Regions from separate parts of the Shewanella sp. M16 genome, predicted to be linked through region 2. Evidence: predicted binding sites of a transcription regulator. Region 2 holds the regulator's gene; each other region holds the start of a gene.
What was found. The regulator LexA, encoded in region 2, represses DNA repair genes until DNA is damaged. The targets are predictions, from matches to a motif close to TACTGTATNNNNATACAGTA.

Region 1 (4,238 bases), on a different contig from region 2:
CCTCGCCTCCAGCTTTGTGCTTATCAGTACTAACTCGTTTGCAGCAACGCCATCAAACACTAACATCACCAACGTAGACGCGGCCTCGAATGCGATGAATCTAACGCAATTACAACAACTGAGCGGTAGCACTCAAGATTATGATAAAGCCTATGCGAACTATCGCTTAGCCATCAGTGCCAATGTAATGGGGCAGAAAACACTCGCTAGCAGCGCACTGAGTGCAGCGCAAACCACATTAGAAGCACTCGAAACCAGCCCAGCGAATGCAGAATCCCTCGCGCTATTATCGTCGGTTTATGGCATGCAAATCGCCTTAGACAATAGCAAAGGTGCAACGCTCGGCATGAAATCCGCCAAGGCGATTGCCAGTGCCGAACAATTAGAACCACAAAATCCACGGGTAGCGCTTCTTAAAGCCATCGCCGCCTATAACACGCCAGCCATATTTGGCGGCAGCATGCAAAATGCTAAGACCTTAGCCACTACAGCCATAGAAAGATTCGCCCAGCCTTGCGACAACATTTGCTGGGGTGAAGCCGAAGCTTACACGTGGCGCGGGCTCGCTAAACAGGAATTAGGCGATAGCCAAGGCGCGATTGAAGATTGGCAACAAGCGATCAAAGTACAAGCAGATTATGGTTGGGCAAAATTTTTGCTTCAACAAAATCAGCAATTAAGTGCAAAATAGACAAAGTTGTTAACGGGGATCTATGGCGCTGACGATAGCGCCAATCCCTAAAAAGAATAAATTAAAACAGATGCCATCGGTGGGCATTCAACAACCAACTCAGTGACACAGAGGCATCATGATAAGCACTCCGCTTCAGCTCGAACGAAAACTTGCTTGGGTGTATTTGATAAACTTAGTGTTTTATCTGATCCCACTTGCCATTAATCCCTATCCAAGCTGGAAAATCGCCCTCAGTTTTGCCGTGTTAATCCCTTTTATTGCCAGTTATTTTTGGACCTATAAGTGCAATAGCCGTAGCGCCTATCTGCCCATTCTCATTATGGTGGCCATAGCAATAGCGATCACACCAATCAACCCAGGCTCTATCTCGCTATTTACCTTTGCCGCTTTCTTCATTGGCTTTTTTTATCCTCTCCGGACCTGTCTGTTGGCTATTGCAGCCCTCATCGGCCTGCTGTTTGCCCTCAATGAGATTTACCACTTTAACAGTTACTACTTTCCGCTTTACGGCTCGGGATTAGTGCTCGGCGTGGGCATGTTTGGTGTCGCCGAACGCAGACGTTATCGGCATAAATTGAAAGAACAGCAAAGTGCCCAAGAAATTACCACCTTGGCCACTATGCTTGAGCGTGAACGTATCGCGCGGGATCTACACGACATTATGGGGCATAGCCTATCTTCCATCGCCCTTAAGGCTGAGCTAGCCGAAAAGCTAATCGCAAAACAAGAATATGAACTCGCATCAACCCAATTGACTGAGCTAGGACAAATTGCGAGGGAAAGTTTAAGCCAGATCCGCCACACCGTGTCAGACTACAAACACAAGGGCCTAGAGAGTTGCGTGACGCAGCTTTGTAAATCCTTAAGGGATAAAGGCTTAAGTGTCGAGCTCAGTGGTGAGCTACCCAAGCTAGGTGCAACCACAGAAAGCCAACTGAGTTTGATCCTCACCGAACTTATTAATAATATTCTTCGCCATAGCGGTGCAAGTGAATGCTCTATCCACTTTTCTAAGCAATCAGACCGCCTGCTGCTCGAAGTCAAAGACAATGCCGTGGCCAAACCTTTTATAGAGGGTAATGGCCTCACTGGTATACGCGAGCGTCTCGACAGTTTAGGCGGCAGCTTGAGCTATAATCTCGAACAGGGATATAGATTTACCGTCAGTTTACCTTTGCAGGGAGCAACACATTAATGAAGATTTTATTGGCGGAAGATCAAGCTATGGTGCGAGGAGCACTCGCCGCACTCCTTACGCTTGCAGGGGGTTTTAGTATCACCCAAGCGAGTGACGGCGACGAAGCTCTAAGCTTACTCAAACAGCAAAGCTTTGATCTCTTGCTAACGGATATCGAAATGCCCGGCCGCACAGGCTTAGAGCTGGCTACATGGTTAAAGGAGCAACATAGCCAAACCAAGATAGTGGTCATTACCACCTTCGGCCGTGCAGGCTATATAAAACGTGCCATCGAAGCGGGTGTGGGCGGCTTTCTGCTTAAAGATGCGCCCTCGGAAACCTTAGTCAACGCGATTCAACAAGTGATGGCGGGAAAACGAGTGATCGATCCTGAACTTGCCATGATGGCGATTGGCGATGTCGACCCACTCAACGACAAAGAACGCCGCGCTCTTCGCCTCGCTAGCGAAGGCAAATCCACCTCCGACATCGCCGAAACTCTTTTTATCGCAGAAGGGACTGTTCGCAACTACCTCTCAGAAGCCATAGCCAAACTCAATGCCAGTAATCGAATCGATGCAGCCCGCATTGCCAAGCAAAAAGGCTGGTTGTAATAACACTCACAGTTAACCACGCTTTCAGCCTAACGATATCTTATCAACAATTTTGTGGTCTTAAGGCCACAGAAGGATATTAGCTATGCTTCCAAACAAAATTTGATAACACCCTAATTCCCCTTGAGATTGCCTTACGCTTATTCTCTGTTAATATATGTATAAATTCACAGTGATTGAGTGCTAACGACTTGCAGCAATTGGATCTTGTTCCGATCACCGACCTCAAAGGCGTCGCCAAAAAGGTCGCGGAGAAACTCGCAAAGCTCGGCATCACAACAGTACAAGATCTGCTGTTTCACTTACCCCTGCGCTACGAAGATAGAACCCAAATCTATCCCATTGCCGCCCTCAGCCTAGGCGGTTATGGCACTATAGAAGCTGAAATCCAATCGACACAAATCATCCAAGGCCGCAAGCGTATGCTGGTCTGCAATGTGCGCGACGATACGGGCAGCTTAAGCCTGCGCTTCTTTAACTTTTCCGTTGCTCAGCGTAATGCCATGCAAAATGGTTTGATGATCCGCGCCTATGGTGAAGTGCGCCGTGGTAGTCATCAAGCTGAGATAGTGCATCCAGAATATAAAGTCGTGTATCCCGGTGAAGATGTTCACCTAAGCGATACCCTAACGCCGATTTATCCCACAACTGAGGGCTTAAAACAGGCGAGTTGGCTAAAGCTGACGGAGCAAGCTTTGGTATTGCTGGAAGATGGCGGCTTAACTGAACTTCTGCCACCACAATTGCAACCTAACAACATCAGCCTTAAACAAGCGCTGCAGACGCTACATCGCCCTCCTGCGGGGATCTCTCAGTTCGATTTAGAGCTAGGTCAACACCCAGCCCAGCAACGACTCGTGCAGGAAGAGTTGCTCGCCCATAATCTCAGCATGCTACGCCTAAGGCAGCGCAGTAATTTAGATGCCGCGGTTACCATGCAGGCCACGGGGCAGTTGCTCAATCCTTTCCTCGCCGCTTTGCCCTTTAAACCGACTGGCGCCCAGCAAAGAGTCGTGGCTGATATAGGCAAAGATTTAGAAAAACCGCACCCTATGATGCGCTTAGTGCAAGGGGATGTTGGCTCTGGCAAAACCTTAGTCGCGGCGATGGCGGCATTACAAGCGATTGAAAACGGTTATCAAGTTGCCATGATGGCACCGACCGAGTTATTGGCCGAGCAACATGCAACTAACTTTGCCGCTTGGTTTGAGCCACTCGGACTTAAGGTAGGTTGGCTGGCGGGAAAACTTAAAGGCAAGGCCAGAACCCAATCCCTTGCGGATATTGAATCTGGCGCAGCCCAGATGGTAATTGGGACCCATGCCATCTTCCAGCAGCATGTAGTCTTTAGCAAACTCGCGTTAATTATTATCGATGAGCAACACAGATTCGGCGTACACCAACGCTTAGGCCTGCGGGAAAAGGGCGTGAACCAAGGTTTCCACCCGCATCAATTGATCATGACAGCCACACCTATTCCCCGCACGCTGGCGATGACGGCCTATGCAGATCTCGACACGTCCATTATCGATGAGCTGCCGCCGGGGCGAACTCCAGTGACCACTGTGGCGATTGCTGATTTACGCCGTAACGAAGTGCTTGAACGGGTCCGCAACGCTGTCATTAGCGACCAACGTCAGGCCTATTGGGTATGTACTCTGATTGAAGAATCCGAAGTGCTCGAATGCCAAGCCGCCGAAGACACAGCCGAAGAACTACGCCTCGCCCTGCCCGAGCTCAATATTGGCCTAGT
Region 2 (4,238 bases):
TGCAGAATTGCCGTTCATGTACTCGTTGACGTCTTTGGCTTGCACTGCATCGCCAGTATTATTGCCCCAAGCATTACGCTCGTAGGTAGTCACTGCCGCGATTTCTTGTGCAGTCAATTGCTTACTAAACGCTTGCATGGCTGTACCCGTTTTACCGTTGAGCACAATTTCAAGGTGGCCGCTGAGCGGTCCCGTTGCAATCGGGCTACCTTTAAGGTGCGGAAATACGCCTTGCAACCCTTCGCCATTGGGCTGGTGGCAGGCTGCGCAGTGCCCGAGGTAAACTTGTTCACCTTGAGTCATCAACTCTTCTTTACTTAGGGTTTGTGATAAAGCGGCTTGAGCGGCTTCAGCCGCAGCACCTGCGGCTTGTTTCTGCTCTGTTACCCAAGCCTCAAACTCGGCTTCAGGTAACGCTTGTACTACGATAGGCATAAAACCATGGTCTTTTCCGCAAAGTTCGGCGCATTGACCGCGGTAAATGCCGGGTTTGTCGATGCGAGTCCAAGCCTCATTGATAAATCCAGGGTTGGCATCTTTCTTAATGGCAAAGGCGGGTACCCACCAGGAATGGATGACATCCTCTGAAGTCATCAGAAAGCGGATTTTGCGGTTTATCGGTAGAACGAGCGGTTTATCGACTTCCAATAGATAGTTTTCACCCTTGGTTTCGGTGCCTTCAATTTGTGCTCTGGGTGTTGTCAGTATGCTATAAAAATCAATATCTTGATCGAAATAGCTGTAATGCCATTTCCATTGGGACCCCGTGACTTTTACGGTGAGATCGGCGTTGCTGGGATCTTCCATTGCGATTAAAGTTTTTGTCGCTGGAATCGCCATTAAGATCAAAATGATAAATGGCAGAATCGTCCAAGCGATTTCAACTTTAGTGCTTTCGTGAAAGTGGGACGCGACAGCGCCTTTGGATTTTCTGTGGTTGATCATGGCGTAAATCATGACGCCAAAGACCACTAGGCCTATTGCGCAGCAGATATACAAGATGGTCATGTGCAAGTGATAAACCTTGCCACTGATCTCGGTCACGCCAGGGGTCATGTTGAACCGCATGTCCGCGGCGGTCAACGGTGGTGCGAAAAGCACCACGAGTAAACAATACAACAATTGCTTCACAAGACTTCTCCTCTGCCAATTGCGAATAGCAACTACAAAGAAGAGCAACACAGTAAGTCTCAACTCTATGCAAACTCTTCAGTTCCCAAAAAAGCTTTTTTGACTTCAACGTGCGTTGGCGGCTGTTACTTTTAATCAAGTATTGTTACTGCTGGTAATTAGCCACGCTGGCACATACTGCTGAAATAAATTTGTTCTCTATTTTTAGTGGCGCTTCGAGTTCGATAAATACTCGATTCATTGACCACGGAAGGTGATATATCACCACCGACTTAACCAACCATACTTGCTGTTTAAATATTGATCAAGATCACTTATTTATCTAATTATCTGAAAAATTGCCAAAAAAAAGCCTCACATTCATAGGTGAGGCGGCTTTCAAGGTAAAAAATTAAATGAATATTTAGTGTACAGCGCTAAAAAAAGATTGCTGACCGAAGAGATTGCCTTGCTCAATGCGTACGTCGGCATGTAAGTGACTATTTACGTCTTCAAGCACTATGCCCATAGCTCGGGCACTTTTAGCCACGATTTGTAGGCGTCGATTATCCCGCGCATCTAATGATTGAGTCCAAGTAATGACTGCACTGGACGTACCACTTGTTAGGGCTTTTTCCATCGCCCACAGGGTTTCGACTTCATCTTTAGCATGTACCAGTAAGACTCTATCCATACGCACACCTGCGCTAGCGAGTGTTTGCTTGTAGCCAATACTTGGTGGGTTGATGAGCACTAACCAACGGCCCTGTTGGCTTAACTGAGCGAGTTGTGCACTCAGATGAATTAATTCTTGGCGACCTTGAGTCTTAGTTGGCATACAGGCGATAGGTGCATGGTGCCAGTCATAGTCAGCATCACGGACTTCATCGAGCCACAAGCCCGGATGGCGGGGTGCATTGCCAAGTAGTTTGTTCATAGCCAATCTCCATTACGGATCACACCGACGGCGAGTCCTTCAATTGTTAAACTTTGATAGCCTAAATCCACTTTAATCGGGGAATAGTCTTCATTTTCGGCGTGTAGATAGACTACATTACCTTTTTTTTCGAAACGTTTAACAGTGACATCGTCATCGACTCTAGCGACAACCACTTGACCATTTCTAGCTTGCTCTACTTTATGAACTGCCAGCAAATCACCTTCGAGAATACCGATATTTTTCATGCTGTCGCCCTTTACTCGCAGTAAAAAATCGGCGGCGGGATGGAACATGCTTGGGTCGACTTGGTAGTACTGTTCAACATGTTCTTGGGCGAGGATAGGTTCACCCGCGGCCACTTGGCCGATGAGCGGTAAACCTGTTTCAGTCAAATCTTCGATTTCCGCAGGCAGACGAATGCCCCGAGATGTGCCAGGCATGATCTCAATGCAGCCCTTTTTCGCCAACGCTTTAAGGTGTTCTTCAGCCGCATTGGCGCTCTTAAAACCTAAACGGGTTGCGATTTCTGCCCGAGTGGGTGGCATGCCAGTATCGGCAATATTTCGTTTAATTAGCTCTAAAATTTCAGCTTGGCGTGGCGTCAAAGGTCTCATGGTGTTTCCTGTTTTTCTATACAGTTACTGTTAGTATATACAGTATTATTTGCAGCGCAAGTATTAACCACTTTTTAGCTATGTTGGAGAGAATTAGCGAATATTGCCCATAGTCTGGTATTCTATCGGGCTAGTAAACGCACTTAATTGCATAAGAATAATGCCTAAACACGACTCTCTTTGGTTGAAATCATTACGTTGGATCCAAAAACACTTAGTGCACACTATTGTGGTGCCTCAGGATCCCTTTGCCGATCTGAATCTGGATGCTTCCAGACCCCTTGTTTATGTGATGAAAACAGAATCCCTTAGTGACATAGCTGCTTTGAGCGAAATAACGGCTAAGTTAGGCTTACCAAGCCCTTATGAGCCTCTAGTGGCTAATGGTGTGATTGCGCCTCGGGTTGTCTGTCTTCAAGGACGTAAGCCACTGTTTGGCGAACGTGCTGGTAATGAGCCTTTCCTCGAATGCTTTATGCGTTTGTTAGCCGTGCATAAGGAACGTCCTGAATTGGATATCCAACTTGTGCCCGTGAGCTTGTATTGGGGTCGAACGCCAGGGAAAGAAGACGACACTATGAAGGCGGCCGTATTTGAGCGGGAAAACCCGACTTGGCTGCGCAAGTGCTTGATGATTTTGTTCTTAGGTCGACATAACTTCGTGCAGTTTTCGAATGCCGTATCCCTGCGTTACATGGCTGACGAACATGGCACCGACATGGGGATTGCCCATAAGTTAGCACGGGTTGCACGCGTGCATTTCCGTCGTCAACGTAAGGTAATGACAGGGCCTGTGCTGCCAAACCGCCAAGCACTGTTTCATTCGTTACTCAAATCTGAGTCGCTGCGCAAAGCGATTCAAGAAGAGGCCGCTAGTAAAAAGATTTCTGAGACCCAAGCGCGCGAGACGGCTATTGAGTATCTCGATGAAATCGCTGCCGATTACTCAGACAGTTTAGTGCGTATTGCCGAGCGTTTTTTAACTTGGCTGTGGAACAAGCTTTACAGCGGGATCAACATTAAAGGCGCCGAGCAAGTTCGGCAGTTACACCACGATGGCCACGAGATTGTTTATGTGCCTTGCCATCGCAGCCACATGGATTACCTGCTGTTATCGTATATTTTGTATTATCAAGGCATGGTTCCGCCGCACATTGCTGCCGGCATTAACCTCAATTTCTGGCCCGCGGGACCTATGTTCCGTCGCGGTGGTGCCTTCTTTATCCGCCGTAGTTTTAATGGCAACAAGCTATACACCGCAGTATTTCGTGAGTATTTAGACCAGCTGTTTGCTAAAGGTTATTCAGTGGAATACTTCTCCGAAGGCGGCCGTTCACGTACTGGCCGTCTGTTGGCGCCGAAAACTGGCATGATCGCCATGACGATGAACAGCGTACTGCGCGGTATTGAACGTCCTGTCACACTTGTGCCTGTGTATTTAGGCTATGACCATGTGATGGAAGTGGCGACTTACCATAAAGAGTTAAGCGGTAAGAAAAAGAAAAAAGAATCTGTGTGGCAGGTGTTTGGTGCCATTCGCAAATTAGGTAATTTTGGCCAAGGTTATGTGAATT
Region 3 (4,238 bases), on a different contig from region 2:
TTGGTGATATACACATCAGGAATTTAATATTTTAGCGTGAATCGCCCACACCAGAGTCACTAGAAGCAAAACGACAGGATAAAGCACAAATAAAGACGGTGTAAGTTTATCGCGGCACGGACAATATTTAAGCAAGTGAGTCTAATGTGGAGTACGACATGAACAAGACTCATCGATGATATTTAGATGAACTTTTACAGTCTTAGCTCCAAATTTAATAATTTTCATCGAGATCATTGGGATCTGAATCTAGTGCGTAAGTGATTTGATCGTAGCTAAAGCCTTGGCCCATTAAAAAACGCACTCGTTTGGCTTTTTCCTTCACGATGAGATCCCGAGCTTTAGAGCCCTTCACTTCTGTTACGCGAGGAACGCCGTATTTTTTGGTGGCTTTATCTTTTGCTAGCTCAAACCAGTCACAATCACAATTAACCAAAGCGGCTTCAATACAGTCTTTAGATAAGCCTTTCTGTGCGATGGCTTGGCGGATGCGTATTGCACCGTGGCCTCGACTGATGTGGCTTCGCACCAACAGTTCGGCATAACGAGCATCATTAATAAAACCGGAGGATTCGCAAGCATCGAGTACAGGTTCGATATCGTTAAGTTCGAAACCTTTTTCGAGCAATTTATCGCGGATTTGTAAACGGGAATAATCGCGGCGCGCTAACAGCGCGACCGCAATTTGATGGGCTGACTGACTCAGAATACTTCGCCTGTCTCTAAATCAATATTGTCCTCAGTACTATCATCAGCTTTGGCAGCCAAGGCACTCGGATTACTCAAAAGCAACTCACGTAGCGTCTTGTCAATTTCAGCCGCAATAGCTGGGTTTTCAGTCAGATATTTGCCAGCATTAGCACGACCTTGGCCGATTTTATCACCTTTATAGCTGTACCAAGCACCCGCTTTTTCAATCAACTTATGGGCTACGCCTAAGTCAACTAACTCACCAGTACGGTTAATACCTTGGCCATAAAGGATTTGGAACTCAGCTTGCTTAAACGGCGCTGCAACCTTGTTTTTCACCACTTTAACGCGAGTTTCGTTACCGACCACTTCATCGCCGTCTTTAATGGCACCAGTGCGGCGAATATCTAGGCGAACAGAAGCATAAAACTTCAGCGCATTACCACCGGTTGTAGTTTCTGGGTTACCGAACATCACACCAATCTTCATCCGAATTTGGTTGATGAAGATAAGTAAGGTGTTAGATTGCTTTAAGTTACCCGCAAGTTTACGCATAGCTTGGCTCATCATACGCGCCGCTAGGCCCATGTGAGAATCACCAATTTCGCCTTCGATTTCAGCTTTAGGCGTTAATGCCGCCACTGAGTCGACTACGATAACGTCAACAGCACCTGAGCGAGTTAAAGCATCACAAATCTCAAGCGCTTGCTCGCCGGTATCCGGTTGCGAACACAGCAGGTTATCAATATCTACGCCCAATTTTTTAGCATAAATAGGGTCTAGTGCATGCTCTGCATCGATAAAGGCACAGGTTTTGCCTTCACGTTGCGCTGCCGCAATCACTTCTAAAGTCAGTGTTGTTTTACCTGATGATTCAGGACCATAGATCTCAACGATACGACCCATTGGCAAACCGCCAGCACCTAAAGCAACGTCCAGAGACAGAGAACCGGTAGAAATGGTCTCAACATCCATAGAGCGATCTTCGCCCAGCTTCATGATGGAGCCTTTACCAAATTGTTTCTCAATTTGGATCAATACCGCAGCAAGTGCTTTCTCTTTATTTGGATCGACCTTCATTCCTGTTCCCTCATCAAGACAAGCATTAAGCTGTCAAAAGTGATATTCAATTTACAAACGGGTAATTCAAAAAGCCGCGCTTTTTGTCTTAATTCTGCTGACTAGTATACTGTACAATCATACAGTATCAAGACCTGTGACTGAATTATTTTTAGCTGATAGGATTTTTAATATGGCCAAGGTTTTAGCGAATATCAAATCAAATAATAGCTCCCTTTGATCAATATCCATCGTTAAGGGCTCAATTTTCGCTAAATTATTGCTAAGATTGGCGCAACAAATTTTGCGTGGTCTTTTTAGCTGAAAATTGTACAGCAGTCTTCCGCTTCCATAGCGCTTAATCACCCTTAACCACACAAACTGTATCGCCTTTAGGCAGTCACAACGGACGATAACGATTTAATGAATGTAATTGATACCGATGATTTAGAAAAACATACTCCTATGATGCGTCAGTACTTGACGATGAAAGCAGAACATCACGATATGTTGCTGTTTTATCGCATGGGTGACTTCTACGAGTTGTTTTATGACGATGCTAAACGCGCTTCTGAGCTGTTAGGCATTTCACTCACTGCGCGCGGTAAAAGTGGTGGCGATCCTATTCCGATGGCGGGGCTTCCTTACCATGCTGTGGAAGGCTATCTTGCAAAATTAGTTCAAATTGGTCAATCAGTTGCGATTTGCGAACAGATTGGCGATCCCGCGACATCTAAAGGGCCAGTAGAACGTAAAGTGGTGCGAATTGTCACGCCAGGCACTTTAACCGACGAAGCGTTGCTACAAGAACGCCAAGACAATCTGTTAGCCGCGGTTTATCAAGGTAAAGTTGGTTTTGGTTATGCCACATTAGATGTTTCATCCGGACGTTTTGTGATTGCAGAGCTCGACACGCGAGAGTCATTAGAAGCGGAATTGCAACGCACTAATCCCGTTGAAATTCTCTACAGTGAAGACTTTGGCGAACTAGGTCTACTTAACGGTTTTAAAGGTAAACGTCGTCGCCCTGAATGGGAATTTGATTACGATACGAGTATCAAGTTACTGCTAGCTCAGTTTGGCACTAAAGACTTACATGGTTTTGGCATCGCAGATGCACGTTTATCACTGCAGGCTGCGGGTTGCTTGATGCAATATGTCAAAGACACACAGCGCACGGCACTGCCCCATATTAATGCCATTATCCGCTTCAATCAAACCGATAGCATAGTACTCGATGCGGCAACTCGCCGAAATTTAGAATTAACTCAAAACCTTGCCGGTGGCCGCGATAATACCTTAGCGGCAGTATTGGATAATACGGCAACGCCTATGGGCAGCCGTATGTTACAACGCTGGATCCATCAGCCTCTGCGAGATCCTAAGCAAATCAAGGCGCGCCAACAGGCGGTGACTGAACTCCTCGATACCGCTGCCCACGAAGATTTGCATGAGCAGTTAAAGGCACTTGGCGATATCGAACGTATCATGGCAAGACTCGCGCTGCGTACCGCTCGCCCAAGAGACTTTGCCCGTTTACGTCAAGCTCTGGGCTTATTGCCTGAATTACAACAGAGTTTAAGCACACTGAGCGCGCCGCACACGACTCAATTACGGCAACACTTAGGTGAGTTCCCCGCTGAGCAAGCCCTGCTTGAGCGCGCGATAGTCGATAATCCACCTATGCTTATCCGCGATGGCGGGGTGATCCGTGAAGGCTACAACAGCGAACTGGATGAATGGCGCGGCCTGAGCGAAGGAGCGAGTGATTACTTAGTACAACTTGAAGCCAGAGAAAAAGAACGTACTGGCATCAATACACTTAAAGTCGGCTATAACCGCGTACACGGCTATTACATCGAAGTGAGCCGTCTGCAATCCTCACAAGTACCGCTCAATTATCAACGACGCCAAACACTTAAGAATATGGAGCGTTATATCACGCCTGAACTTAAGGAATACGAAGAAAAAGTCCTCTCGAGCCAAGGTAAAGCCCTGGCACTCGAAAAGCAGTTATGGGAACAGTTATTCGATCTTATTCTGCCGAAATTACATGAATTACAGGCTTTTGCTAGAGCTGCGGCTGAGCTTGATGTACTGAGTAACTTTGCCGAGCGTGCCGAAACCTTGGGCTACACTTGTCCAGAGCTGAGCCAAGATATCGGCGTACAAATAGACGCAGGTCGCCATCCAGTGGTGGAGCGTGTTAGCCAAACGCCGTTTATCGCTAACCCAGTAATCTTACATAATCAACGACGTATGTTGATTGTGACTGGACCTAACATGGGCGGTAAATCAACCTATATGCGCCAAGTCGCCTTGATTACACTGATGGCCCATATTGGTTGTTTTGTTCCAGTAGATCGCGCCCTGATTGGCCCGATTGATCGCATCTTTACCCGTATTGGCGCATCAGACGATCTGGCCTCTGGCCGCTCAACCTTTATGGTAGAAATGACTGAAACTGCCAACATCCTGCACAATGCCAC

Region 1: the regulator LexA is predicted to act here: its motif matches at 2,641-2,660, upstream of recG (ATP-dependent DNA helicase RecG).
Region 3: the regulator LexA is predicted to act here: its motif matches at 1,878-1,897, upstream of recA (recombinase RecA).

Annotation. Positions count from the first base shown of each region.
Region 1 is NZ_JAGTUL010000011.1:122,204-126,441, reverse strand. It holds gene KFE26_RS09875 (hypothetical protein) at 1-691, shown strand, start outside; gene KFE26_RS09870 (sensor histidine kinase) at 810-1,889, shown strand; gene KFE26_RS09865 (DNA-binding response regulator) at 1,889-2,485, shown strand; gene recG (ATP-dependent DNA helicase RecG) at 2,677-4,238, shown strand, end outside.
Region 2 is NZ_JAGTUL010000002.1:171,163-175,400, forward strand. It holds gene coxB (cytochrome c oxidase subunit II) at 1-1,131, opposite strand, end outside; gene KFE26_RS02115 (cell division inhibitor SulA) at 1,535-2,047, opposite strand; gene lexA (transcriptional repressor LexA) at 2,044-2,664, opposite strand; gene plsB (glycerol-3-phosphate 1-O-acyltransferase PlsB) at 2,825-4,238, shown strand, end outside.
Region 3 is NZ_JAGTUL010000041.1:19,658-23,895, reverse strand. It holds gene KFE26_RS19990 (regulatory protein RecX) at 215-685, opposite strand; gene recA (recombinase RecA) at 703-1,770, opposite strand; gene mutS (DNA mismatch repair protein MutS) at 2,173-4,238, shown strand, end outside.